2 regions of the Maridesulfovibrio bastinii DSM 16055 genome follow, and region 1 is predicted to be linked to the other one. Evidence: predicted binding sites of a transcription regulator. Region 1 holds the regulator's gene; the other holds the start of a gene.

Region 1 (7,926 bases):
ACCTCATGAAAGAGTGGTACGATTATCGTACACAGAAGACCGAATGCCGCTGTGAAGATAGTGATAAGGGTGGAACCATGCGCCTCGGCTCCTATCCATGTAAAATTGTGGAAGGAACAAAAGCTATGGCTGCTTATGGTAAAACTGAAATTCAGGAACGTCATCGTCACCGTTACGAATTCAACAAGGAAGCTTTTGCAGAAAAGCTGGTTGAAAGCGGTCTCGTTTTGAGCGGACTTTCTCCTGATGAAACTCTTGTTGAAATTGTGGAAGTTGCAGATCATCCTTGGTTTGTCGGCTGCCAGTTCCACCCTGAGTTTAAATCCAATCCTATGAATCCACATCCTTTATTCAGGGATTTCATCAAAGCTGCGCTGGAGAATAAGTAATTGATTTATCCCAATAAATTCCCGGTTTTTTCCCGGGGATAAAATTATGATATACTTTTCCAGCTTTCCGGTGCTATTTATACCCCGGAAAGCTGGTTTTTGTTTCTGTCATAGTTTAAATTTTCAATATGTATAGTGTTTAATTTCTCTAGCCATTTTTTAATAAAGGGGATTTTGATTTGACTCCTGATGAGCTTTTTCAAAAAAGTTTACACGGTCCTTTTATTTTAGCAGGCCCTTGTGCTCTTGAAGGTTTTGATATTGCGCTTGAAGCTGCCAGATGTCTTGCTGAAATAGCATCACGTTTGGATTTAACTTTAGTTTTTAAAAGTTCATTTGATAAAGCCAATAGGACATCTGTAGATAGTTTTCGAGGTCCTGGAATGGAAAAGGGGCTGCAATGGCTGGAAAAGATTAAATCTGAGACAGGTCTTCCGGTTGTAACGGATATTCATACTCCTGATCAGGCCGGACCTGTTGGAGAAGTTGCAGATGTTATCCAGATTCCGGCTTTTTTGTGCCGCCAGACAGATCTTCTTGTTGCAGCAGGCCGTAGCGGAGCTGTCATTAATGTTAAGAAAGGACAGTTTGTGGCTCCAGCTGATATGCGGCATGTTGTAGGTAAAATAAAATCTACAAGTAATGAAAAAATTTGGCTTACAGAAAGAGGCTCAAGTTTTGGATACAATAATTTAGTTGTTGATATGCGTTCCATTTCATTGATGAAGTCTCTTGGATGTCCTGTTGTTTTTGATGCCACTCATTCTGTTCAGCTTCCGGGCGGAGGGGACGGCTGTTCCAGCGGACAGAGAGAGTTTGTGCCTGTTCTGGCCAGAGCAGCTGTTGCAGCCGGAGCATCCGGTGTTTTTATGGAAGTGCATCCTAATCCGGACAAAGCTCTTTGTGATGGTCCTAACAGCTGGCCGCTTTCTAAAACTGAAAACCTGATAAAAGATCTGCTTTCAGGATGGAGCATCAATTATGCGTGCTGAAGATATCGCCAGAAATATCAAGCTGATTATTCTGGATGTTGATGGTGTCCTTACTGATGGGGGAATTTATTATGACCATGAGGGACATATTTCAAAAAGGTTCAACGTTCAGGATGGATTAGGAATTAAGCTGGCTCAATCCACCGGACTTGAAATATCTGTTATAACAGGTCTTGATAACGAAGCCGTAAGGACAAGGATAACAGAGCTGGGTATCACCGACTATTATCCGGGCAACCCTCGTAAAGTTCCTTTTTTTGAAAAACTTTTAGTTATGAAAAATTTAAGCCCGGAACAGGTTGCGTATGTTGGTGATGATTGGGTTGATGCTGCTGTTATGAAGCGAGTCGGATTACCTATGGCTGTATCCAATGCTCAGCCTGAAATAAAAGGGCTTGCCAGATGGATATCATCAAGGAAAGGCGGTAATGGTGCTGTCCGTGAAGCTCTATCCTTTATAATGCAATGTCAGGGTACTCTTGAAAAAGTCTGGAAGGAGTGGGCCTTTTAATGAGCCTGCGCAGAGTTTGGGGCCTTGGCATAGCCATGCTTGTTTGTGGCGTTATTGTCGGAGCTTATCTTGCCCGGCATTATAACCCTGTTTTCTATGGTATCAGGCAGGAAATAAAAGCTCCTCCCGTGAGAAGTAACGGGACTTCTGATGTTTCCGTGGATGGTATCGAACTTACTCAGGGAACCGGCGGCGATATTGAATGGAAGCTTAAAGCCGGTAGTGCTGATTATGATCAGGAGAAGGGACTTGTTATTGCCGATAAACCTGAAGTAACTTATTTTCTTGGACGTGATCGCAAGGAAGTTGTGGTCAGAGCTGTTCACGGTGAAGTCAGCCAGAAAGGTAAAGGACTTCGTTTGTGGAAAAATGTTCGCGGTCATTATGGGGAGTTAGCTTTAAAAGCTGAAAATCTTCATTTTAATCCGAAAAAAAATTTTCTGATCTTAAATGGCAATGTTATTTTGAACAGTCATTCGCTGTTTGTTGAGGCCCCTAAGGTCAGCGTAAATTTAAAAACACGTGAAATAACAGTTGATAATAATGTTGAAGCCTTGATTTCTCCTGATGTTCTAACCACATCTAAGCAGAAGTGAGCAATATTTGAAAAAAGCTATGAACAACTTTACCAGAATCTTCCCCAAAATATCTTTCATTATCCCGGTAATACTTATTTTTTTTGTAACACTGGTCTTTTCTGCTGCATCTTTCGCAGCTTCAGGAAACCTTATGGTTACCAGAACAATTGCAAATCTTAGAGAAAAGCCGAATTATGACTCTTCTGTTTCATGGATTCTTTCTGCTGGAAAAGTTTTTAAAGTAGGTAAGGCAAAGAAGGGTTGGTATTCAGTTTACCCTGCTTTTGCAAAAGCAAAGTCTGTACCTGTCGGTTTTATTTCCGAAAAAGTTGTCTCCACAGCTCCTAAATCTGCAGAGACTGTAGACTGGGGCGATGTTCGATATATTGGTAGGAAAATAAAATATTTTGCTCAGAGATCTCAAAAATCAAAAGTTGCCGGTGAATTAAAACAAGGTGATGAGATCAAGGTCGGTTTTTTGCGGGAAGGCTGGTATGCTGTTTTTAAAAGCGGACAGAAGGTTGAAGCAGAAAGTCGCGCTATCGGGTTTATCAAATCCTCGGATGTTGATCTTGATAATTCAGATTCAACAATCCGCTATGCTGTACGAAAAGTTTCGGTAATAGCCAAGCCGTCAGCAGGAGCAAAAGCTGTTGGAGTTCTTTTCCCCGGATATAGGGTTCAGGTTGGTGAAGAGCATGACGGTATGTTTGCTGTTTATAGAATAGATACAGCAGTTCAGAAAAATACTCCTGTCTGGGGATATGTCTGGGGGCCTTTTCTTGCTCAATACCCTTCAAGTATTGAGAATAAGAAACTCTCAGGGATGACTATAGCATCCGTAAAAAAGGATAAATCAGCGGCTGTAAAGGCTAAAGACATTCTACCCACAAAAAAAATGTATCCCTCTACAGTGCTGAATCTTCGTTCCGAACCTGACGTTAATTCGCTGATAGTTGGTAAGCTTGAAAAAGGTGACACTGTTCTGGTTGGACAGGCTGAGGGAAAATGGTATCCGGTTTATAAGTCAGGCGCAGCTGTTCACAATAAATCGCAGGCCATCGGGTATGTTTATGGTACTTATTTGAAGGCCGAGGCTCCTAAGCAGATAAAGTCTGATGATTCGGCCAAAAAGCAGAAAGCTTCTCCAAAGGATCAGGTTCCGATTAAAATCGTCTCAACAAAGATGACCTTTAGTGAAGTCAAAAATCAGGTAACCTTTTTAGGAAATGTAAAAGTTACCAGACTTGATATTACTCTGACTTCTGATTCCTTGACAGCTTTCCTGCGTCAGGGGAGCGAATCTTTAAATGATGCAAGTAATAAAATTAAAAAAATTGTTGCTTATGGAAATGTTGACGTCGTAATGGGTAATCGCAAAGGGACTTGTGATAAGCTTACATTTTTAGTTGATCAGTCTATAATTATTATGGATGGAAAAGCTCGACTTGCTGATGGCAAAAATATTGTTCAGGGAAAGACTATCAAATTTTATTTGAAAGACAGCAGAAGCGAAGTTATCGGTGGCGATAAACCTGTAGAAGCTATTTTCTTCACTCCGAAGGATGTTTCCCCTTAGCCTCTTGATGTTGAACCAGTAACTATTCCGGAATTATTATGCCTTCGATAATAGCAAATAAAATAGTCAAATCTTACGGCCCTAAAGAAGTTGTCAGAGGAATCAGCCTTAAACTTGATGAAGGGGAAGTTGTGGGATTACTCGGCCCTAACGGCGCAGGTAAAACAACAACTTTTTACATGCTTGTTGGCGTGGTAAAGCCTACTGAGGGTGATGTTTATCTTAATAAACATAGAATAACCACTTGGCCTCTTCATGAAAGGGCGCGGCATGGATTGAGTTATCTTCCGCAGGAAAGTTCTATTTTTAAAAAATTATCAGTACGTAAAAATCTTGAAATAATAATCGAACATACCAAAATATCATCTAAAAACGTTTCAAAGCGAGCGGATGAACTTTTGGATCAGCTTGGTATTTTGCGTCTGGCAGATCAAAAAGCGATGTACCTGTCCGGTGGTGAAAGGCGCAGACTGGAAATTGCCCGGGCTCTAATTAACAATCCCAAGTTTATTCTGCTTGATGAACCTTTTGCCGGTATTGATCCTATTGCTGTTATCGAGATTCAGGATATTATTTCCACTTTGAAAGAGATGGGAATCGGGATTTTGATTTCAGATCACAATGTTAGAGAAACACTGACAATATGCGATAGAGCCTATCTTGTTTATGAAGGGCGGGTTATTTTGAGTGGAGCTCCTGAAAATATAGTAAAGAATACTAAGGCTCGACGTTTGTATCTGGGAGATAGTTTTCGGTTGTAGCGATGTTTTTTTAGTGCTGATAAAAAGCTTTTATAGGTTTAAATTGAGACAGGATTTTTGCACATAGTGTAAATTCTGTCTTTTTTTTATGGATTTTGGGAAAAAATGATCGTTCCTAATTTTAGATAATAATTTTGTTTCTAACTAATGGATTTGGATAGCTATTTCGAATTTTAATTATTTTAAATATTCAATATTATACTTATGGTGCTTATCTAAAAAAATAATTTTTTTAGGTGGTTATATCGAGTGGTGCTAGCGTATCTTCAAAATTGTTTTTAAAGTAATTTATAGTTTGTAGATTTACAGGCGTTCAGAACATTGGTACACTTTTTTCATGTGTAAAATTGTTTTTATAAAAAACTATATATTACAGTAATATTCATACTCTTTGTTGCAAGATTTAATTAAGTATGTCATTCTAAAATCAAGTAGTATTTTATATTATTCTTTAAAAATGTATTTTTTTTCTTTTTTCTTTGTTTAATGCTTTTTTAGTTAATAAAAATAATGTGTTAAGACTTTATTGGTAATGGTAAAATATGGGATTGGAATTAAGACAACAGCTTAAGCTTACTCAGCAACTTGTGATGACTCCACAATTGCAACAGGCGATCAAGCTTTTACAGCTTTCCCGTCTTGAGCTTGTGGATACAGTTCAGCAGGAGCTCATGGAAAATCCCCTTCTTGAAGAATATGAAGAGAAGGAGGTTTCTGAAGCTCGTGACAAGGATCAGTCTTCCGCAAGTGGAGAGACTGAAGAGCTGATGAAGAATGCTGACTGGGAGAATTATCTGGGAGAATTTTCCAGCTCTTCCAAGCAATCAATAGTTAGAGAGTCTGAAGCTTATGAAGACGGTCTATCTTATGATGCCCGTCTTACCAAGTCGACAACGCTTGATGGCCATCTTGGCTGGCAGATGACTCTTTCCGATTTTACTGAGAAAGAATGTGAAATAGCAGAAGCCATAATAGGTAACTTGAGTGAGGTCGGTTATCTTTGCATAGGGGTTGAAGAAATAAGTGAGATCTGTTCTGCTTCAGTCGATGAGGTTGAATCAGTTCTTCATAGAATTCAAAGGTTTGATCCTGTTGGTGTTGCAGCAAGAACACCAAAAGAATGCTTGACCGTACAGCTCGAAGTTTTAAAGTTGGACAACGATCCTATTTTAGTTTCTCTGGTTCGTGATCATTTAGAAGATCTGGAAAGAAGGCGTTATAAGCCTCTGGCCAGAAAATTTAAATTGAGCATGGAAGATTTGAAAAGCTATCTGGATTTGCTTCAGACTCTGGACCCGCTTCCCGGTGCAAGTTTTTCCGGGGGTGACCCTTTCTATATCAGTCCTGATGCTTATGTTTATGAGTATGATGGAGAATTTGTTATTGTACTAAACGATGACGGGCTGCCGAAATTGCAGATGAATTCCTTTTATGTGGAAACAACAGAAGCTGCAAAGGGAGCCGATAAAGAATATTTTCAGGATAAGATGCGGTCTGCCCAATGGCTCATGAAGAGTCTTTACCAACGGCAGAGGACTTTATTTAAAGTTCTTGAATCAATAGTAAGGTTTCAGGATGAATTCTTTAGAAATGGTGTAACTAAGCTCAAACCCTTAATTCTGAAGGAAGTGGCTGAAGATATTGATATGCATGAATCTACTGTGAGCAGGATAACAACAAATAAATATGTTGCGACCCCTCATGGTGTCTTTGAACTTAAGTTCTTTTTTAACAGTGCGTTGGAATTGGATGACGGTTCACAGGTAGGTTCAGAATCAGTAAAGGCCATGATAAAGAAGCTTATTTCTGAAGAAGATCCCAAAAAGCCTTATAGTGATGAAAAAATTGCTGAATATCTGAAAGAGAAGCTTGAAATTAATATTGCAAGGAGGACGGTAGCCAAATACAGAACCGCGCTGGGTATAGAATCTTCTTCCAAGCGCAAGAAGGTCTTTTAGCCAGTTATACTGGAATAGCATATTCACCCTAACTTAAGGAGGATCCTTATGAACGTAGCATTCACTTTTAAGAACTTCGATCCGTCTGAACATCTGAAGGAATATGCAAATACCCGTTTTAGCAAGCTTGAGAAGTTTGTTACCAATCCAGATAATACTGAGTTGCAGGTGAATCTTTCCGTGGATAGATTCAGGCATATATCGGAAGTTGTACTTTATTCAGACAATATTCACATCTCTGCATTTGAAGAGTCTGAAGATATGTATTCTACTATTGATATGGTCCTTGATAAGCTTGAAGCCCAGTTGAGGCGGATGCGTGAAAAGATGCGCAGCTACCGGCGTAGTGAAGTTACATCGGCTCGGATGGATGTGATCAGTTTTGACCTTGAAGATAAGGAACACAGACCTCCGCGTATAGTCGAGTCGGATCAGTTTGAACCCAAGCCAATGACGGTCGAAGAGGCCGCCTTACAGCTGGATTCATTAGACTATGATTTTCTCGTTTTCCGCAATGCTGACAGCGAGGGAATAAACGTAATCTATCGTCGTGATAATGGCGATTTCGGTTTAATAGACCCAGGATATTAGTATAATGAAAATAGGTGCTTTTTTGGCAAAGGATCTTGTTATTCATGAACTTGAAAGTGATAGCAAGGAAGGTGTTCTAAAGGAAATGGTTTCGGTCCTGATAGATTCAGGTCTTGATATGAACCCTGACGAAGCTTACAAGGTCCTTATTGACCGTGAAAAATTAGGTACAACAGGCATAGGGGATGGCATTGCCATCCCCCATGGTAAATTTGACTCCATCGAAGATATGTATGTTGTTGTTGGTCGAAGTGAGAAGGGTATTGATTTTGATTCACTTGACCACGAACCATGTCATATCTTCTTTTTGGTTCTGGCTCCTGAGCAGGGTGCCGGTTCTCATTTAAGAACTCTGGCTCAGATTTCCAGACTGGTTAAGGATGATGCTTTCAGGAAAGCTTTTATGCAGACTGAAAGTAAAGATGATCTTTGGAAGGTTCTTCAAAGCGTTTGATTGCGGAGGCAGAGGTGGATAGCGCGGATTCTTTTCCGGTCATTGTTGTAAGTGGTATGTCCGGAGCAGGTAAATCAACAGCCCTCAAAGTTTTTGAGGATTTGAGATTTTTC
Region 2 (7,926 bases), on a different contig from region 1:
CCTCAAAATTACCAAATTTTTTATATAAATTTTTAATCTGGATCACAACTTTACCTCTGTCCTACATTTAATTTCTTTTCTAGTCTTTTCATAAGGGCTGAAATAGTAAGAGTCATAGCCAGATAAACGACCGCTACGGCCAAATAAACCTCAAAGGCTCTAAAGTTGACGGAAGTTATCTCCTGACCTGTCCTCATTAGTTCACCAACGCCTATAACCATAAGTAAAGAAGTATCCTTCAAACTGATTATAAACTGGTTTCCCAAAGGAGGAATCATACGCTTTAAAGCCTGAGGCCAGATAACATATATCATTGTCTGAGTACGAGTAAGACCGATAGACCTTCCAGCTTCCATCTGCCCGGTATTGATGGATTGAACGGCACCGCGGACAATTTCAGCAATATAGGCACCTGAATTAACCGCAATAATAATTATACCGGCTGTTAATGGCGGAATTCTTATTCCTACAGCCATGGGAACTCCGTAATATAGAAACATGGCCTGCACCAGCATTGGAGTGCCGCGAATACTCTCTACATAAACCCCGGCCAGCTTTCTGAAAAACAGAGACTTTGATATTTTCATAAGCCCGGAAAGAGAACCAAGTATAAAGCCGAGGAACAAACCTCCAACAGTAATTTCCAATGTCAGGCGTAAGCCGCGCATCAACATTGGAAATGTTTCTATAAAAACAGAGGGGTCAAAATTAAACGCCATTTTAATTAATCCTTATGGAGTTAAAATGATCCAGAAGTATCATTCGGAAATATTTATTATGTATTAAATACAGCCTGAAACGAATGCCGGGATTACCTATTTAAAAATTATGAAATAAATTGATAGGAGTTCTTTCCGGCGCTAGAGGGAACTTCGAAAAATAGCTGAAGGTCGTATGAGAATGTTCCCGGTTTTAATTAAACAAAAGTCGGGGGCAGCCATATAAAGCCGCCCCCGTAAGAATTCATGTTAAATAAAACTTTTATTTAGGCTCTGTACCAAACCATTTTACATAAAGATCACGGTAGGTGCCGTTTTCACGGAGGGTTTTAAGAGCTGCATTAACTTTTGCAACCAGCTTGCTTCCTTTAGGAAAAGCGATACCGTATGACTGTCCCTGATAGATAGGACCAACAACTTTAACCTGACCTTTTCCAGCCTTGCGGATAAAATTGGAAACGACCGGAGAGTCAAACATTACAGCATCAGCTCCGCCGCTCATGAGTTCCATGAACATTGCGTCATTATTAGGGAAAAGTTTTACATCAGCAGCGTGTGCATTCTGCTTAACAAAGTCGGCGGAAGTTGTTCCAAGCTTAGTGGAAACTACTTTACCTTTGAGGTCTTTAATATCTTTTATCTTATCATTGTCGGATTTAACAAGAATAAGGAGTCCGGCATTATAATAAGGATCTGAAAAATCAACAACTTCTTCACGTGAAGGCTTAATGGTAATACCTGCTATACCAACATCAAGCTGGTTAGACTGAAGTCCCGGGATAATACCATTAAAATCCATGGGCTGGAGATTGTATTCAATACCGATTTCCTGTGCAATAGCCTGCCACAATTCAACATCAAAACCAGTATGTGTACCGGTTGCAGGATCCTTGAATTCAAACGGCGGAAAGCTTGTGTCACAAGCAACAGTAATAGCATCGGCAGAAGCCATACCCACAGTAGAAAAAAGGACCACTGCTGCAGCGATTACAGCTAAAAATCTTTTCATAAAACCTCCAACTATTAGATTCTGTTTAGGATAAAAAATTGTCATGATTTAAGACAAATTTAAGAATAAAAAAATCTTTCCCCAACAACATTACATAAAACAGAATTTTATTACACTAAACATCCTTTTTTTTCAAGAAAACAGCGAACGGGTTTCACTATTAAACACTACTATTATTTATAATCAAATTAGAGTGTTATGATTGACGATACTACAAATTTGGGCCTTGCGAACTTTTTAAAAATGAGTTTGTTATACGGGGCAGAAAAATCTGAGCTATAATTTTTAATTTGAAATCAATACAATTAATAAAGGAGAACAAACATGGAAAATAAACCAGAACTCGATGGAGCCATTCTGCAAAGGGATAAGACTACTTATGCAATTGTCCCGAGAACTCCCATGGGAATGCTCACACCTGAATTCCTCGAAAGTCTGCTTGAGGTTGTTAAAAAGTGGGATATTCCCATCATCAAAATTACCTCAGGACAGCGTATTGCACTTGTTGGAATCCCGGAAAATAAAGTTGATGAAGTGTGGGACGAGCTCGGAAGAAATATTGGCCGCGCAACAGAACTTTGTGTTCATTATGTTCAGGCATGCCCTGGAACTTCTGTCTGTAAGCTTGGAGTACAGGATTCCCTTGGACTCGGCGGAGAACTTGAAGAGGAATTTCTTGGAGAAGACTATCCTGCCAAAGTAAAAATAGCTGTTTCAGGATGCCCAATGTGTTGCGCCGAGTCCAAACTTCGTGATGTTGGAGTTGTCGGAACTAAAAAAGGTTATGATGTCTATTTTGGAGGCAACGCCGGCAACAAAGCTAGGATCGGGGATCAGATTGCTGCATCACTCACAAGAGATGAGGCAAAAGAAACCGTACGCAAAATTCTGGCATACTATAAAGAAAATGCCCGCAAACGTGAACGGTCAGCCAGATTCTGTGAACGTGTAGGTATCGAGGCAATAAAGGAAGCTGTTCTTTAATAAATTAGCTCATGAGCCATTTTTATGGCAAAGAAATAAGTGAAATTAATTTTATAAAATTAATTTCACTTATTTCATTTTACATTATTTTAACAATTTTGATAAATTTATCATTTTGAATACATTTATGAACATCACTTCAAATTAATTCGTATAAGCTTTTCTATCACGGCTTAATTTTAACAGAACTTCAGGATGCTGTAATTCCCGGCCTTTGTTAATTTAATTAGTCACTTTTGCCAATTATCATAAAAAAATAATATTTTCCAGAGAGTTAAGAATATATAGTTGCATCACTCTAATGTTAGGGATATGCTTGACAGAACAATTTAGAACTTTTACAAAAAAGTCACAAATTAGAAGTTGATACTTCGATTACTTTTTTTAGTGATTACAAAAAAGTAATTTTGGTTTTTGCAGGACTCAAATCGTTTACAAAAAAGTAAACCTTTACTAAGCAGGCTGACGTCCATAGGCAGATAACTAGCTGAATAAATATGATTTTATCATATTAGGCACGGTCACTGCTTATGTCTCGACAGGTTTTGTAGAACGTAAAAACATCTCCACACTGTATGGAGATCAAATTAAATAGTCCCAAGGAGATTTAAATGAGTGGTTACCAGTCCCGTCAGAACGCAATCAATGCGGTAAACAATTACAAGCGTACTACCGCGCCCCTGAATTTCACCGAAACCCCTCCCACCGAAGTTTTCGGCAGCAATGTTTTCAGTGAAAAAGTTATGCGCAAAATGCTGCCAAAGGATATCTTCAAATCCATCAAAAAGACCATCAAACATGGTACCAAGCTTGATCCTGCAGTAGCTGACTACGTTGCAGCAGCAATGAAAGAATGGGCTGTTTCCAAAGGAGCTACCCACTATACTCATGTATTTTACCCTCTTACCGGACTTACAGCTGAAAAACATGATGGTTTCCTGAGCCCTGATGGTGAAGGTGGCGCAATTGCTGAATTTTCCGGAAAACTCCTTATTCAGGGTGAGCCTGATGCTTCCAGCTTCCCTAACGGTGGCATAAGAACAACTTTTGAAGCTCGTGGATACACAGCATGGGACGTAACCAATCCGGCTTATATCCTTGAAAACCCCAACGGAACTTTCCTCTGCATTCCAACCTGCTTTGTTTCCTGGACAGGTGAGGCTCTTGATAAAAAGACTCCTCTTATGAGATCCAGTCAGGCAATGAACAAGCAGGCTCAGCGTATTCTCAAACTTTTCGGTAATGACAATGGCGAACTGGTTGTTTCCAATGCCGGACCTGAACAGGAATACTTCCTTATTGACCGCAACTTCTTCTTCTCCCGCCCTGACCTGCTCGTTTCCGGAAGAACCGTTTTCGGTTCAAAACCGGCTAAAGGACAGGAATTTGACGATCACTACTTTGGAGCAATTCCCCGCCGCGTCCTTTCTTTCATGATGGACGTTGAACATGAATTGTACAAACTTGGTGTACCCATCAAGACCCGTCATAACGAAGTTGCTCCCGGACAGTTTGAAATTGCTCCTCTTTATGAGCAGTCAAACCTTGCAACCGACCATAACCAGATGGTTATGACAACTCTTAAAACAGTTGCCAAAAAACATGGTATGGCCTGCCTGCTCCACGAAAAACCTTTCGCAGGAATCAACGGTTCCGGTAAGCACCTCAACTATTCTCTGAGTACTCCTTCTCTTGGTTCTCTCTATGATCCAGGTGATACTCCTCATGAAAATGCTCAGTTCCTGCTCGTTTGCGCAGCAACAATTCGTGCAGTCCATAAATATGGTAAACTTCTGCGCGCCGTAGTTGCTTCTGCAGGTAACGACCATCGTCTTGGAGCTAACGAAGCACCGCCGGCTATTCTTTCTGTATACCTTGGAGACCAGCTGACCAGTATTCTTAATCAGATTAAGGAAGGTAAAGTTTCAGAAAGCAAGTGCAAAGAAAATCTGAAAATCGGTGTAGACACAATTCCTCCTCTGCCTCGCGATGCCGGCGATAGAAACCGCACAAGCCCGTTTGCTTTCACCGGTAACCGTTTCGAGTTCAGAGCTGTTGGTTCCAACATGTCTATTGCCGGACCTCAGGTTGCTCTTAACACAATGGTAGCTGAATCACTTGATTACTGCGCTACTAAAATTGAAGAAATTACCGGTGGCGACTGCAAGAAACTTCACGATGCAGTAGAACAGGTTATCCGTGATATCATGAAAGAACATGAGGCTGTTGTATTCAACGGTGACGGTTACTCTGAAGAATGGCATAAAGAAGCTGAAAAACGCGGTCTTCCCAACCTCCGCAACTCTGCTGAAGCTCTTCCTGTTCTTAACGATCCTGAAGTTATTGAACTTTTCACAAAGTATGAAGTTTTCACTGAACGTGAACTCGACAGCCGTCGTGAAATCTACCTTGAACAGTACAGCCAGACACTGCGCACTGAAGCTGCTGTCTGCATCAAAATGGGTACAACCCAGATCTTCCCCGCAGCTGTTCGCTATCAGAATGAACTGGCACAGACCTGCGCTAATCTTAAAGCCATTGGCAAAGACAGCGTATCACTGACTCTCGATGACGTGACTGCCAAACTCAGAGGTCTCCAGACAAGCCTGACAGAGCTTGAAAGCATCCTTGCAAAAGAAGATTTTGCTGACGCTCTTGAAGAAGCAAAATACCTCTGCTACACCCTTCTCCCTGCAATGGGCAAAGTTCGTGAATACGCAGATGCTCTTGAAGAAGTTGTTGCTGACGACCTCTGGCCTCTGCCAAGTTATCAGGAAATGCTCTTCATCAAATAGTTATAGACACGTAATGCAAAAGCCCGCTTCCAAAAGGAGGCGGGCTTTTTTATTGCAGAATAAATTGAATCTATTTCTCTTTCATTTCTTTAATTTCCTGAACTTCCTCTCTGTTCAAAATCACCTTGTTCCCATCAGGGTCCTTGAATGAATAACTTGAAGATTCTTCTGAAAAATCAGGTTCACCAACGCTAATTACGGAAGTACCATCTTTTTTTACTACGGAATAGCGACTGCTACCGCATCCGGCTAATAAGCAAAAAGAAATGATCAGTAAGCTGATAAAAATAATTCTTTTCATATAAACGCCCCTTTGGTTAAAAATTACAATCCAATTCATTCTTCCATTTTAAGAATCAAGAAAAGATGCAAGTTTTACAGATTTCTCGGAAAAATCTGATTCAAGGTTGTTAATATCATTTTCAATTATTTCTTCTATTGTTCTGGCTGAATATTTAGCTTCAAGCTTCATAACATTACCTGCGCCAGCTCCTCTGGCCTCTCTGCTTAACTTAACAGAATTTCCAGACCTTCTTCTATGCAAAACTTTAAGCAAGCCATTATAAACAACCTGCTGCCCTTTTTTCTGCAAACTTAAATCGTGATCAAAATCATCATATTGAGAAGGAGAAAAGCGTAGATCAAAATCATCACTAAATTCTAAAACATCACGCCTGAACAAATGAAAACAGCCTGTAACCGAAGTACATGGACGACAATAATCATACTGACCATAATCCATATCCTGGTTAAAAGACTCGAAATATGAAAACGAAAATCCCTGAAGCAGGTTATCTTTAACCTCGAAAGATTCGCGTAAATGAATATCTGCATGCTGGATGATCTCTTCACGACCAAAGTCAGCAACTTTACAGCCCCATACGCCTGCGTCAGGATATTTGGCTATGGCATCAGCCATTAAGCCCTGCCAATTTTCCGGCAATACAGCGTCATCATCAAGATAGGCAACATAATCACAACTTCCTATTGCTGGATGGTGTTTTAGCCAGTTTCTGGCAGCAGGAGCACCTACATTTACAGGAAGCCCGACTATCTCAAGTCTATTACCAAGCTTTTCTTTCCACGCGGATAAAACTGATGAGGTAGAATCTGTACAACCGTTACTAAGAGCAACAATTTTCAAATTTTCCAATGGTGATTCTGCTACAGACTTCAAGGCAAATTCAAGATCATCAGCTTTATTATAAGTGTACAAGCAAAGAGCAATACGTCCCTCGATAGCTGAGTTCTCTGGAGTCGGAGTCATAATACGGTCATATGCACTCAACCATGTATTGACCTGCCACGGCCGGGTAGTCATTCTTTCACGCCATATACGTCTGGCCTCTTCAAATTTCCCTGTTCTGAACAAAGCCTCTGCAATTCGTAGCAGAGTCTGACCGGGAATACTCTTTCTTTTGGCGTCCGACCATATATCAATAGATTTTTCAAAATCAGCACTGCAAAAAGCAAAATCGCCTTTATACTTATTCACAACAGGTTTCATTATCTCGGGCAAAGCCATCTCATCAAGAATTGACGGCGTCTCAAATTGCCCGGCAAACAAAGTTATATCCAGATAATGACCCAACCAGAAAAAATTACCAGAATCATTTTCAAGCTGTTTTTCAAGATATGATATTAATTTTTCGGTATCTTTTTCCGCAGCAAGTTTCTGAAAATAATTTATATTAGCTGGAATATTGTAATTTGAAACTACAATTTCCATAATTAATTTATAGATATCGGGCAGAAAGGATAGGCGACTATTAATATTCAACAAATTTGCAGCAAGCTGTCCGTCAAAGGGACTGTCTTCCCAAGCGGTGAGCATAACATCTATTCCTATATCCAGAAGCTGCCCCTTATCTCCACCGGTTCCGGCAAGCGAGAGTATTCTGGACGCTGTTTCCAAAAGATGCTGCTTGCCATGTCCTGAAACTAACAGCCTGTACCTACTTGCAGAATCAAGAAGATTCCAGAATGAACCGGTCATAAATAATTCCCTCCTCCAAAAGTCCTTCGCATCTTATCAATCAAGTCAGAAAGCCTGTTCTCGTAAGTATGTTCAGATAAAATGCGCTTACGAGCAGCTTTACTTACAGATTCACGGAGATTTTTATCCTTTAGATATTTTGCTGTAAGTTCTTTTATTTCAGATCTATCTCTGTAAGTTATAATCTCAACTCCGGGCTCAAAAAGATTCTCAACCTGTTCTCTATAGTCTGTTAAAACAAAAGCGCCACAAGCAGGGACATCAAACACTCTTTGGTTTACAGCTCCTTTCATCTGCCTGCTGGTACAATTAAAATTTATTTTGGATTGCGGATAAAAACCAGGAAGATCTGCATAATAATCTATTGATTCAAGGTATCTCCATCCTTTTTTATCTGCGAGTAACTGATTCCACCCCTGATCT

Evidence for each region. The regulator sigma-54, encoded in region 1, starts transcription at its own class of promoters, with help from an activator protein. The targets are predictions, from matches to a motif close to CTGGCACGGNNNNTGCTT.
Region 2: G496_RS0118300 (glutamine synthetase III family protein) is a predicted target of sigma-54. The motif match lies at 3,225-3,242, and genes of this name have one in related genera.

The regions. Positions count from the first base shown of each region.
Region 1 is NZ_AUCX01000026.1:5,967-13,892, reverse strand. It holds gene G496_RS0112950 (CTP synthase) at 1-389, shown strand, start outside; gene kdsA (3-deoxy-8-phosphooctulonate synthase) at 569-1,381, shown strand; gene G496_RS0112940 (KdsC family phosphatase) at 1,371-1,892, shown strand; gene lptC (LPS export ABC transporter periplasmic protein LptC) at 1,892-2,488, shown strand; gene G496_RS19740 (LptA/OstA family protein) at 2,496-4,049, shown strand; gene lptB (LPS export ABC transporter ATP-binding protein) at 4,088-4,810, shown strand; gene rpoN (RNA polymerase factor sigma-54) at 5,353-6,768, shown strand; gene hpf (ribosome hibernation-promoting factor, HPF/YfiA family) at 6,817-7,359, shown strand; gene G496_RS0112910 (PTS sugar transporter subunit IIA) at 7,364-7,813, shown strand; gene rapZ (RNase adapter RapZ) at 7,828-7,926, shown strand, end outside.
Region 2 is NZ_KE387016.1:183,234-191,159, reverse strand. It holds gene G496_RS0118320 (amino acid ABC transporter ATP-binding protein) at 1-46, opposite strand, end outside; gene G496_RS0118315 (amino acid ABC transporter permease) at 51-719, opposite strand; gene glnH (glutamine ABC transporter substrate-binding protein GlnH) at 982-1,728, opposite strand; gene G496_RS0118305 (nitrite/sulfite reductase domain-containing protein) at 2,053-2,712, shown strand; gene G496_RS0118300 (glutamine synthetase III family protein) at 3,324-5,507, shown strand; gene G496_RS0118295 (YgdI/YgdR family lipoprotein) at 5,578-5,808, opposite strand; gene G496_RS0118290 (glycosyltransferase family 2 protein) at 5,857-7,503, opposite strand; gene G496_RS0118285 (CgeB family protein) at 7,500-7,926, opposite strand, start outside.